DNA from 3 places in the Mesorhizobium sp. M0062 genome. Region 2 is predicted to be linked to each of the others. Evidence: predicted binding sites of a transcription regulator. Region 2 holds the regulator's gene; each other region holds the start of a gene.
The links. The regulator PhoB, encoded in region 2, activates phosphate uptake and scavenging genes when phosphate is short. The targets are predictions, from matches to a motif close to TGTCATNNANCTGTCAT.
Positions count from the first base shown of each region.

Region 1: the regulator PhoB is predicted to act here: its motif matches at 1,647-1,663, upstream of ppk2 (polyphosphate kinase 2).
Region 3: the regulator PhoB is predicted to act here: its motif matches at 1,931-1,947, upstream of NKJ64_RS15760 (LTA synthase family protein).

Region 1 is NZ_JAMYUO010000030.1:34,461-37,737, reverse strand. Features, by position in the region: gene NKJ64_RS26425 (glycosyl transferase family 90) at 1-415, shown strand, start outside; gene NKJ64_RS26420 (aldo/keto reductase) at 436-1,479, opposite strand; gene ppk2 (polyphosphate kinase 2) at 1,724-2,644, shown strand; gene NKJ64_RS26410 (dihydrofolate reductase family protein) at 2,830-3,277, opposite strand, start outside.
Region 2 is NZ_JAMYUO010000004.1:54,995-58,271, reverse strand. Features, by position in the region: gene pstB (phosphate ABC transporter ATP-binding protein PstB) at 1-702, shown strand, start outside; gene phoU (phosphate signaling complex protein PhoU) at 744-1,448, shown strand; gene phoB (phosphate regulon transcriptional regulator PhoB) at 1,465-2,154, shown strand; gene NKJ64_RS06350 (ROK family protein) at 2,185-3,277, opposite strand, start outside.
Region 3 is NZ_JAMYUO010000011.1:131,669-134,945, reverse strand. Features, by position in the region: gene NKJ64_RS15760 (LTA synthase family protein) at 1-1,910, opposite strand, end outside; gene fabD (ACP S-malonyltransferase) at 2,158-3,105, shown strand; gene fabG (3-oxoacyl-[acyl-carrier-protein] reductase) at 3,166-3,277, shown strand, end outside.

The DNA of each region.
Region 1 (3,277 bases), on a different contig from region 2:
TGCGGAATACCGCAAGCCCTATCTCAGCATCGATCAGCAGCGCCGCTACCGCTACATCATCTCGCTCGAAGGCAATGATGTCGCGACCAATCTGAAATGGATCATGAGCTCGAACTCGCTCTGCCTGATGCCGCCGCCGACTTACGAGACCTGGTTCGCCGAGGGGCAACTCGAGCCCGATGTCCATTATGTGCCGCTGGCGCCCGACTTCAGCGATCTGGCCGAGCGGGTGCATCATCTCGAGCAGCATCCGGCCGAGGCCCAGCGCATCGTTGCGGCGGCCAACGCCTATTGCCGCAAATTCGCCGACGAGCGGGCCGAGCAGGCGATCTGCCTGCTCGTGCTCTACAAATATTTCGTGCTCAGCGGCCAGATCGAGCCCGATCCGCAGGTCTGGCGGTTTATCGCGGGCTAGCCGCTTCCGGCGCCCTTAAGTCAGATAACGCTGCGGTCCATAACCAGATCGGCCGGGCCGAAGCGGTCCTTCGCCGTAAACTGCTGGTGCCAGTAGGGATAGAGCACCGGCGGCCGGCTGACGGCATCGAGGCGCTGGCGTTCATCAAAGGACAGCGTCAGGCTTGCCGCGGCGAGATTGTCTTTCAACTGGGCCTCGTTGCGTGCGCCAATCACCAGCGAACTGACGGCCGGCCGGCCAAGCAGCCAGGCCAGCGCCACCTGGGCCGCCGAGACGCCGCGAGTGGCGCCGATGTCGACCAGCACGTCGACGATCCGCCACAGCCGGTCCTCGTCGCGGATCGGTGGTTCCGACCAGCCGCCGATCTGGCGCGCCGTCGGACTGTCGCGGCGGTATTTTCCCGACATCAGGCCGCCGGCGAGCGGGCTCCACACCAGCACGCCAAGGCCCTGGTCGACCGAGATCGGCAAGAGCTCATACTCGGCCTCGCGTGCTTCCAGCGTGTAGTGGATCTGCTGGGTGACGAAGCGCGGCTGGTGCTGGCTGTCGCTGATGCCGAGCGCCTTCATGACCTGCCAGCCGGAATAGTTGGAGCAGCCGACATAGCGGATCTTGCCCTGGGCAACCAGCGTGTCGAGCGCGGCGATGGTTTCCTCGAGCGGCGTCGCGCCATCCCATTCGTGCAGGAAATAGATGTCGATGACATCTGTCCTGAGGCGCTTCAGGCTCTTCTCGCATTCGCGGATCAGATGATGGCGCGACAGGCCCTCGTCATTGGGGCCCTTGCCGATCCGCATGCGCGCCTTGGAGGCGATCAGCACGTCGTTCTTGCGCTTGCCGCCGAGCGCCTCGCCGATGATCTCTTCCGACAATCCGTTCGAATAGACATTGGCGGTGTCGATGAGATTGATGCCGGCATCGATGCAAGTGTCGATGATGCGCGAGGCCTCCGCGAGATCGGAATTGCCGACGGCAGCGAACGGCCCGCTGCCGCCGAAGGTCATGGTTCCCAAGGTCAGCGTCGAAACTTTCAAGCCGGAACGGCCAAGCGTGCGGTATTCCATGTCAGATCCTCGTAGTTTTGGTGGGGAGGTGGTTTTAGCAGGAAAGGGCGGGGAAGCCCGAACGGGTCCGCCATTTGTAGGACAATTTGAGCGGCTTGTCGCCATGCCACGGCGATGGATCAGCCATGCCTCGCCGATTTGCAGCGATGATCGGCTGGCTGGCGGGTTGCAATAAAACCGTCATTGCCGGCCTATATCAAGTCGGCTCAGGGTTTCATGTCAGCCGGCAAGCGGAGCAGTGGAAATGACCGAGTTGAAGCAGAATTCTCCGGCCAGGGATTGGCTGGAAGCCGAACTCGCCGACATGCTCGACGAGGACTATGAGCTTGAAATGTCGGAGCCGGCGCTGTCGCTGGAGATCTCCAAGATCTACAAGAACGCGCATCCGCCGTCGATCGACCGCATGCAGTATTTCCGCGACCTGATCGGCTTGCAGTCGGAACTAATCAAGCTGCAGTCCTGGGTCGCCTACCACAAGAAGAAGCTGGTGGTGGTTTTCGAAGGACGCGATTCCGCCGGCAAGGGCGGCGTCATCAAGCGCATCACCCAGCGCCTCAACCCGCGCATCTGCCGCGTCGTGGCGCTGCCGGCGCCGACCGAGCGCGAAAAATCGCAGTGGTATTTCCAGCGCTACGTGCCGCATCTGCCGGCCGGCGGCGAGATCGTGCTGTTCGACCGCTCCTGGTACAACCGCTCCGGCGTCGAGCGGGTGATGGGCTTTGCCGAACCCGATCAGGTCGAAGAGTTCTTCCGCGACGTGCCGGAGTTCGAGCGCATGCTGGTCCGCTCCGGCGTCACGCTGGTCAAATACTGGTTCTCGATCACCGACGAGGAACAGCAGATGCGCTTCATGATGCGCATCCACGACCCGATGAAGCAGTGGAAGCTGTCGCCGATGGACCTGCAGTCGCGCGTGCGCTGGGAGCAGTACACCAAGGCCAAGGAAGAGACGTTTGCCCGCACCAACATCCCAGAGGCACCGTGGTACATCGTCGAAGGCAACGACAAGAAGCGGGCGCGGCTGAACTGCATCGACCATCTCCTCAAACAGCTGCCCTATGAGGACGTGCCGCACGAAGAAATCACGCTGCCCGAGCGGGTGTTCAACCCGGAGTACGAGCGCCAGGTCCTGCCGCGCGAGCTTTACGTGCCGGAGAAGTATTGAGCACTTTTCCTTCTCCCCGTTTCACGGGGAGAAGGTGCCGGAAGGGCGGATGAGGGGCAGCTCCGGCGACGAATTCACAGCCGTCGGACGCTGCTAACCTCCAAAGCAGCGCTGCCCCTCATTGCCTGCCGGGCATTTCTCCCCGTAGAACGGGGAGAAAGAAGCCTGCGCCTATCACTTCGCCACTACACCCGCTTGATCGTCACATGCGTGGCGAGCGCTGTCGCCACCTGCTCGGTGCACTGGTAACCCAGCTTCAGCATATCCAGCCCGGCAAACAGGCTCTCGCCCCTCCCGAGCAACACTGGCGACACCGCCAGATGCAACTCGTCGATGAGCTTCTCTTGCAGATATTGCCGGATGGTGGAAACGCCGCCGCCGACGCGGACATCCTTGCCGCCGGCCGCGGCCTTTGCTTGTTCGAGCGCGGCGTGGATGCCGCCGGTGACGAAGTGGAAAACGGTGCCGCCTTCCATCGCAATGGGGTCGCGCTTGTGATGGGTCAGCACGAAGGTCGGCACATGATAGGGCGGGTTGTCGCCCCACCAGCCTTTCCAGCTCTCGTCCGGCCATTCGCCGCGGATTGGGCCGAACATGTTGCGGCCGAGGATCCAGGCGCCGACATTGTGGAAG
Region 2 (3,277 bases):
TTGTTCGACGTCAATCTCGACGTGCGTCAGAACCAGGTGACGGCGCTGATCGGCCCGTCCGGCTGCGGCAAGTCGACCTTCCTGCGCTGCCTCAACCGCATGAACGACACCATCGATTTGGCGCGGGTGACCGGCAAGATCACGCTCGATGAAGACGACATCTACGACAAGAACATCGATGTCGTCGAACTGCGCGCCCGCGTCGGCATGGTGTTCCAGAAACCCAACCCGTTCCCGAAGTCGATCTACGAGAACGTCGCCTACGGCCCGCGCATCCATGGGCTGGCCAAGCGCAAGTCCGACATGGACCAGATCGTCGAGCAGAGCCTGAAGAAGGCGGCGATCTGGAACGAAGTCAAGGACCGCCTGCAGGAGCCCGGCACCGGCCTGTCCGGCGGCCAGCAGCAGCGCCTGTGCATCGCGCGCGCCATCGCCGTGTCGCCGGAGGTGATCCTGATGGACGAGCCCTGCTCGGCGCTCGATCCGATCGCCACCGCCCGTGTCGAGGAGCTGATCGACGAACTGCGCCAGAACTACACGATCGTCATCGTCACCCACTCGATGCAGCAGGCGGCGCGCGTGTCGCAGCGCACGGCGATGTTCCATCTCGGCTATCTCGTCGAGGAGGGCGCCACCGACAAGATGTTCACCAACCCCGACGACAAGCGCACCCAGGACTACATTACCGGCCGCTTCGGCTGAGCCGTCCGGCGGGTGAATTTTCAGGCACGAGGACCAAGATCATGGGTGAACATACCGTCGCCTCCTTCGATGAAGAGCTCGGGCAGATCAGCAAGCTGATCCGCGACATGGGCGATCTGGCAGGCTCGATGGTCAGCGGCTCGACCAGGGCGCTGCTCAATTCGGACAATGCGCTGGCACAGCGTGTCGTTTCCGACGACGCCATCATGGATGCGCGCCAGCGCGAACTGGACGACCGCGCCATCACGCTGATCGCCAAGCGCCAGCCGATGGCCAACGATCTGCGCGCCGTGGTCGGCTCGATCCGCATGGCCGGCGACCTCGAGCGCATCGGCGACCTCGCCAAGAACATCGCCAAACGCGTCGGCACCGTGGGCTTGAGCGTCACGCCGCGCGACCTCTCGCACTCCATCGACGCCATGGCGCAGCTGGTGCTGATCCAGGTGCAAGGCGTCGTCGAGGAATATGCCGCCACCGATGCGGCAGCGCTTGCAAAACTCAGGAATGACGACGAGCGCATCGACGTCAAATACACGTCCGTGTTTCGTGAGCTCTTGACCTACATGATGGAAGACCCTCGCAACATCACCGCCTGCACGCATCTCTTGTTCTGCGCCAAGAATCTTGAGCGCATCGGCGATCATGTCACCAACATCGCCGAAAATGCGTATTATGTGCTGACCGGCCAGCAACTGCCCGCCAATCGTCCGAAGCAGGACGAGACGGCGATGGCCATGCCGGCCTGATGAGGGTGAACTGCCGATGATCGCGCCACGCATCATGGTCGTGGAGGACGAGGAGCCGCTAGGCGTGCTCCTCCGCTACAACCTCGAATCCGAAGGCTATCACGTCGAGGTGGTGACACGCGGCGACGAGGCCGAGATCCGCCTGCAGGAAAACGTGCCCGATCTCCTGGTGCTCGACTGGATGGTGCCCGCTGTTTCCGGCATCGAGCTCTGCCGGCGGCTTAGAGTGCGGCCCGAAACCGAGCGGCTGCCGATCATCATGCTGACCGCGCGCGGTGAGGAAAGCGATCGCGTGCGCGGCCTGTCCACCGGCGCCGACGACTATCTGGTCAAGCCATTCTCGACGCCGGAGTTCATGGCGCGCGTGAAGGCGCTGCTGCGCCGGGCCAAGCCGGAAGTGCTGTCCAGCGTGCTCAAGGTCGGCGACATCGTGCTCGACCGCGAGTCGCACCGTGTCTACCGCAAGAAGAGCGAGATCAGGCTCGGACCGACCGAGTTCCGGCTGCTCGAATTCATGATGCGGCATCCCGGCCGCGTGTTCTCGCGCAGCCAGCTGCTCGACAATGTCTGGGGCGAGACGATCTACATCGACGAGCGAACCGTCGACGTGCATGTCGGGCGGCTGCGCAAGGCCGTCAACAATGGCCGCATGCCGGATGTCATCCGTACCATTCGCGGCGCCGGCTACGCGATCAGGGAAGACTAGGATCCTGCGCGTCGCGCCGTTGCCGGCCATTCAGGCGACATGCTTGCCGGATTTGGGCTGAATACCCGGCGCAAAAATCTCCTGATCGACGAAGCCGAGCGCGCGCATGGCACAGCCTTCGCGGATCAGCGGCAGCTCGTTGGGTTCGGTGTCGAAGGAGATCGACTTCGAGTGCTGGCCGCCGGCGGTCTGGGCGATCGCTTCGCGCAATGCCGGTTCGATCAGGTCGAAGGCGGCGGCGCTGACGCCGACCATGGCGACGGGGGCCGGGTCGATCAGCGCAAACAGGCTGCCGAGGCCGAAGCCGAGCGCCTCGCCGGCCCTGCGATAGGCTTCGCGCTCCGGTCCGTCCGTCTCTCGCGCACGAGCGGCCAGCGCCCGCATATCAGCGTCGCCGATATCGACCGGCTCGGCATCCTCGCCCATCATTTTGGCGCTGCGCCAGATGGCGTAGTTTCCGGCATAGGCTTCCACGCAGCCGCGCCGCCCGCAGCGGCAGAGCGCGCCGCCCGGACGGTGGATCATGTGGCCGAACTCGCCGCCCGAGGAATGGGTGCCGGTGAACAGTTCGCCTTTCAGCACCAGCCCCATGCCGATGCCGTGCGACAAGAGGATCGCGATGAAATTGTCGCGGTAGCGCTCGGGCTGGCGCCATTGCAGGGCCACCGCCATCATATTGCAGTCGTTCTCCATGGTGGCCGGAATGCCGAATTCCGCTTCCAACATGTCGGCGAAGGCAATGTCGGTCAGTGGCGTGATTGGCGACCACAGCATGGCGCGCGCCTGCGAATCGGTGATGCCCTGGATGCCCATGGCAATGCGGGCGATGCTCTGGACATCGAGGTCGGGATCCTCAAGCCGCCGCCGGACGATTGCTACGCATTCGCCGATCAGCTCGTCGCGCGGCTTGGTCAGCGTGTCCAGCCGGCGCTGTTCCTCGGCGACGACGTGGCCGGCATAGTCGATGACGGTGACGGACAGGAAATTGAGCGACAGCACGACGGTCATCACCGCCGCCGCTTCCGGGTTGAGGCCAAGGCCGACCTGCGGCCGGCCGCGTTTCAGTGCGCCTGTCTCGCCAGGTTTGCCTTCAATCAGGGTGCCTTCTTGAATCAGATCAGAC
Region 3 (3,277 bases), on a different contig from region 2:
GGAGCCGCCTTACGCTTGCCGAACATCATGTCGTATTGCAGCAAGCGGTAATCGTTGATCGCCGGATCAACGTCCTTCTGCCGCGCCCAGTCCGGCGTGGCCTCACCTGACGGTGTCAAAAGCAGATTGCGGTCGACGACGCGATAGCGTTCGCGCAGCGCGCCCAGGAAGCCGGTGTAGTAGGGGTGCGTGATCCCGGCCGTTGTCAGGATGTGGTAGGGCAGGAAGGCCGGGCTCACGGCGCCCATATCCTGCGCCGGACCGGTGCGGTTAGACCAGATGACCAGCGGCGTCTGATGATGCTCCAGTGCCGCCGCCGGCGTCGGTTCCTTGCGCGGCGCGACATTGTCCTTCAGGTAACCGGTTTCGACATAGACGGGGCCGAGCGGCGGCAGATGGTCGCCGAAGAAGGCGATGACCGTCGGCCGGTCGCGCTTCTTCGCCCATTCGATCAGCCGCTCGAGGCCGCGATCGGCATCGGCGGAGCCTTCGGCATAGCTGAGCAGCGATTCCCGCGCCCATGTGCTGATCGGCGCCGCGACCTTGTGGGTCGGATTGTAATAGCGGTACGGCTCGTAGGGACCGTGGTTCTGCAGGCTGACGGCGAAGAAGAACACCGGCCGCTCGCTGGCGTCGGCCTCTGCGATGATCTCGTCGGTCATCGAGGCATCGGAAGCCAGCGGCCCGCGCTTTTCCAGTGGCGGCAGCGTCTCTTCCGAGCGGAAATCGTTGAAGCCGAAATCGGCATAGACGGCGCCCCTGTTCCAGAACCAGTTGGTGCCCGGATGGATGGCGCGCGCCCGGTAGCCCTCGCTTTTCAGGAAGGTCGCCAGCGACGGCGTCGGCGTGCGCACATATTGCTGGTAGGGGATCGAGCCCGCCGGCAGGAAGGCATTGGAAAAGCCGGTCAGCGCCTCGAATTCGATGTTGGCGGTCATGCCGCCGAATTCCGGCGAAAACATATAGCCGGAACGCAGCGCCCTCACATTGGGGATCGGGTCAGGCGTGATTGTGACGCCGGGCAGCTTGGTCGGATCCCAGAAAGATTCGCTCATCACCACGATGATGTCGGGTTTCTCATCCGGTACCGAGGCCGCCACAGCAGGCCTGTCGATCGCGTCGATCGCCTTGTCGGAATAGCCCGCCGGCGCCGAGACATGCGCCATCGGCACGTTGAGCGCGAAGGCCAGCGCAAACCCGTTGGAGGCGTAGTTCTCCTTCTGGTCCCACATGATCGGGATGATCTGCAGCCGGTCGCGGGTCCACGAGAAGGTGGCGTAGTCCATGATCGAGACGAAGAAGGCGAGCAGCGGCACTGCCAGCGTCAGCCGCGCCAGCCGCCCTTTGCGGCTGAGGATCGGAACCTTGCGGCGCCACAACCGCCAGCCATAGATCAGCAGCGACAGGCCGGCGACGATGCCGACCGCCATGGCGAGCGCCGTCCAGGGCCGTTCGCGCACCAGGAGCGGCATCAGTGCCATGATCTGGCGCGAATAAAGAAAATCGGTTGGGTAGAGCGGATCGCCGAGATAATGCGACTTCTGATGCCCGACAAAGGCCAGCGCCAGCGTCAGCGGCGCCACGATCATCAGGCTCTGGTGACTGCGGCCAAGCACGGCGTCCAGTCCCATCAGCACCAATGCAAAGACAATGATGGTGGTCCAGCCCGGCTTGAATGGCTGCAGGAAGAAGTCGACCGTGCCGAAGAAGTCGCCGCGCACGATCCATTCGATGGCGAACACCAGGATGGCGGAGGCAAGCAGCGTGACCAGACCGTAGCGGATGACCGGCCATCTGCGCCCCGGCAGGTAGCCGGTGGACGGATCGTCTTCCAAGAACTGTGGCGCGGGTACGGTCGCGCCCTTCCTGATCCTAGCCACGTCTCTTCCCCCGGCCCAAGCAACGCGCATTTCCACTCGCGCCACCGTTCTGTCATAGAACTGTCATGCAAAAGCTAGCGCCTGTGGCGAAAATAAGAAGAGCCAGCAAACGATTCGTGAGCGGTTTTCATCAGGTGTGATCGGCAAAAAGCCTTTGGGAACAGGGACTCGAGGTCAGCTCCGGTTCAAGCGAGAGCCGAAATGCCGCCTTCGGGCTTGACTTGGCGGTCCGCCTTGCGTCACAGGCAGGAAAAATCAGCCGCTGGAGAGCGCCCAAATGGCCGTCGCATTCACCTTTCCGGGACAGGGCAGCCAGGCTGTCGGCATGGGCAAGGACCTCGCCGACGCCTTCCCCGAGGCACGCAGGGTGTTCGAGGAAGTCGATGATGCGCTGGGCGAAAAGCTGTCGAAACTGATCTGGGAAGGCCCGGAAGAGGCGCTGACCCTGACTGCCAATGCCCAGCCGGCGCTGATGGCGGTCTCGCTGGCGGGAATCCGCTCGCTGGAAGCGCGCGGCTTTTCGCTGAAGGACAAGGTTGCCTACGTTGCCGGTCATTCGCTCGGCGAATATTCCGCCCTTGCCGCGGCCGGTTTCGTTTCGGTCGCCGATGCCGCCCGGCTGCTGCGCATCCGCGGCAACGCCATGCAGGCGGCGGTGCCGGCCGGCGAGGGCGCCATGGCGGCGATCATCGGACTGGAACAGCCCGACGTCGAAGCCGCTTGCACCGAGGCCGCAACGGGATCCGGCAAGGTCTGCCAGATCGCCAACGACAATGGCGGCGGCCAGCTGGTGATCTCCGGCGCCAGGGCGGCGGTGGAACTCGCCGCGAAACTGTGCACCGAAAAGGGCGCCAAGCGGGCGCTGATGCTGCAGGTCTCCGCACCCTTCCATTCGGCGCTGATGGCGCCGGCGGCCGATGTCATGCGCGAGGCGCTGGCCGGCGTGACCAAGAATGCACCGGTGGTGCCCGTCGTCTCCAACGTCACTGTAGTCCCGACCAGCGACCCCGACGAGATCGCGCGCCGCCTGGTCGAGCAGATCACCGGCCGCGTGCGCTGGCGCGAAACGGTGGAGTGGTTCGGCGCCAATGGCGTCGCCACGCTCTTTGAGATCGGCGCCGGCAAGGTGCTTTCCGGCCTGGCGCGGCGGATCAGCCGCGACATCGCCACATCGGCCGTCGGCACGCCGGCCGATGTCGAGGCGGCGCTGGCCGCGCTTGCATAATCCACTGGCGATTCAACCCCTCCCGTGGGAAGGGTGTTCTCTTAAGATCAGGAGACGAAAATGTTCGAACTGACCGGCCGCAAGGCGCTCGTCACCGGCGCATCGGGCGGCATTGGCGAGGCGATTGCCCGGGTGCTGCATGCGCAAGGCGCCATTGTCGGCTTGCACGGCA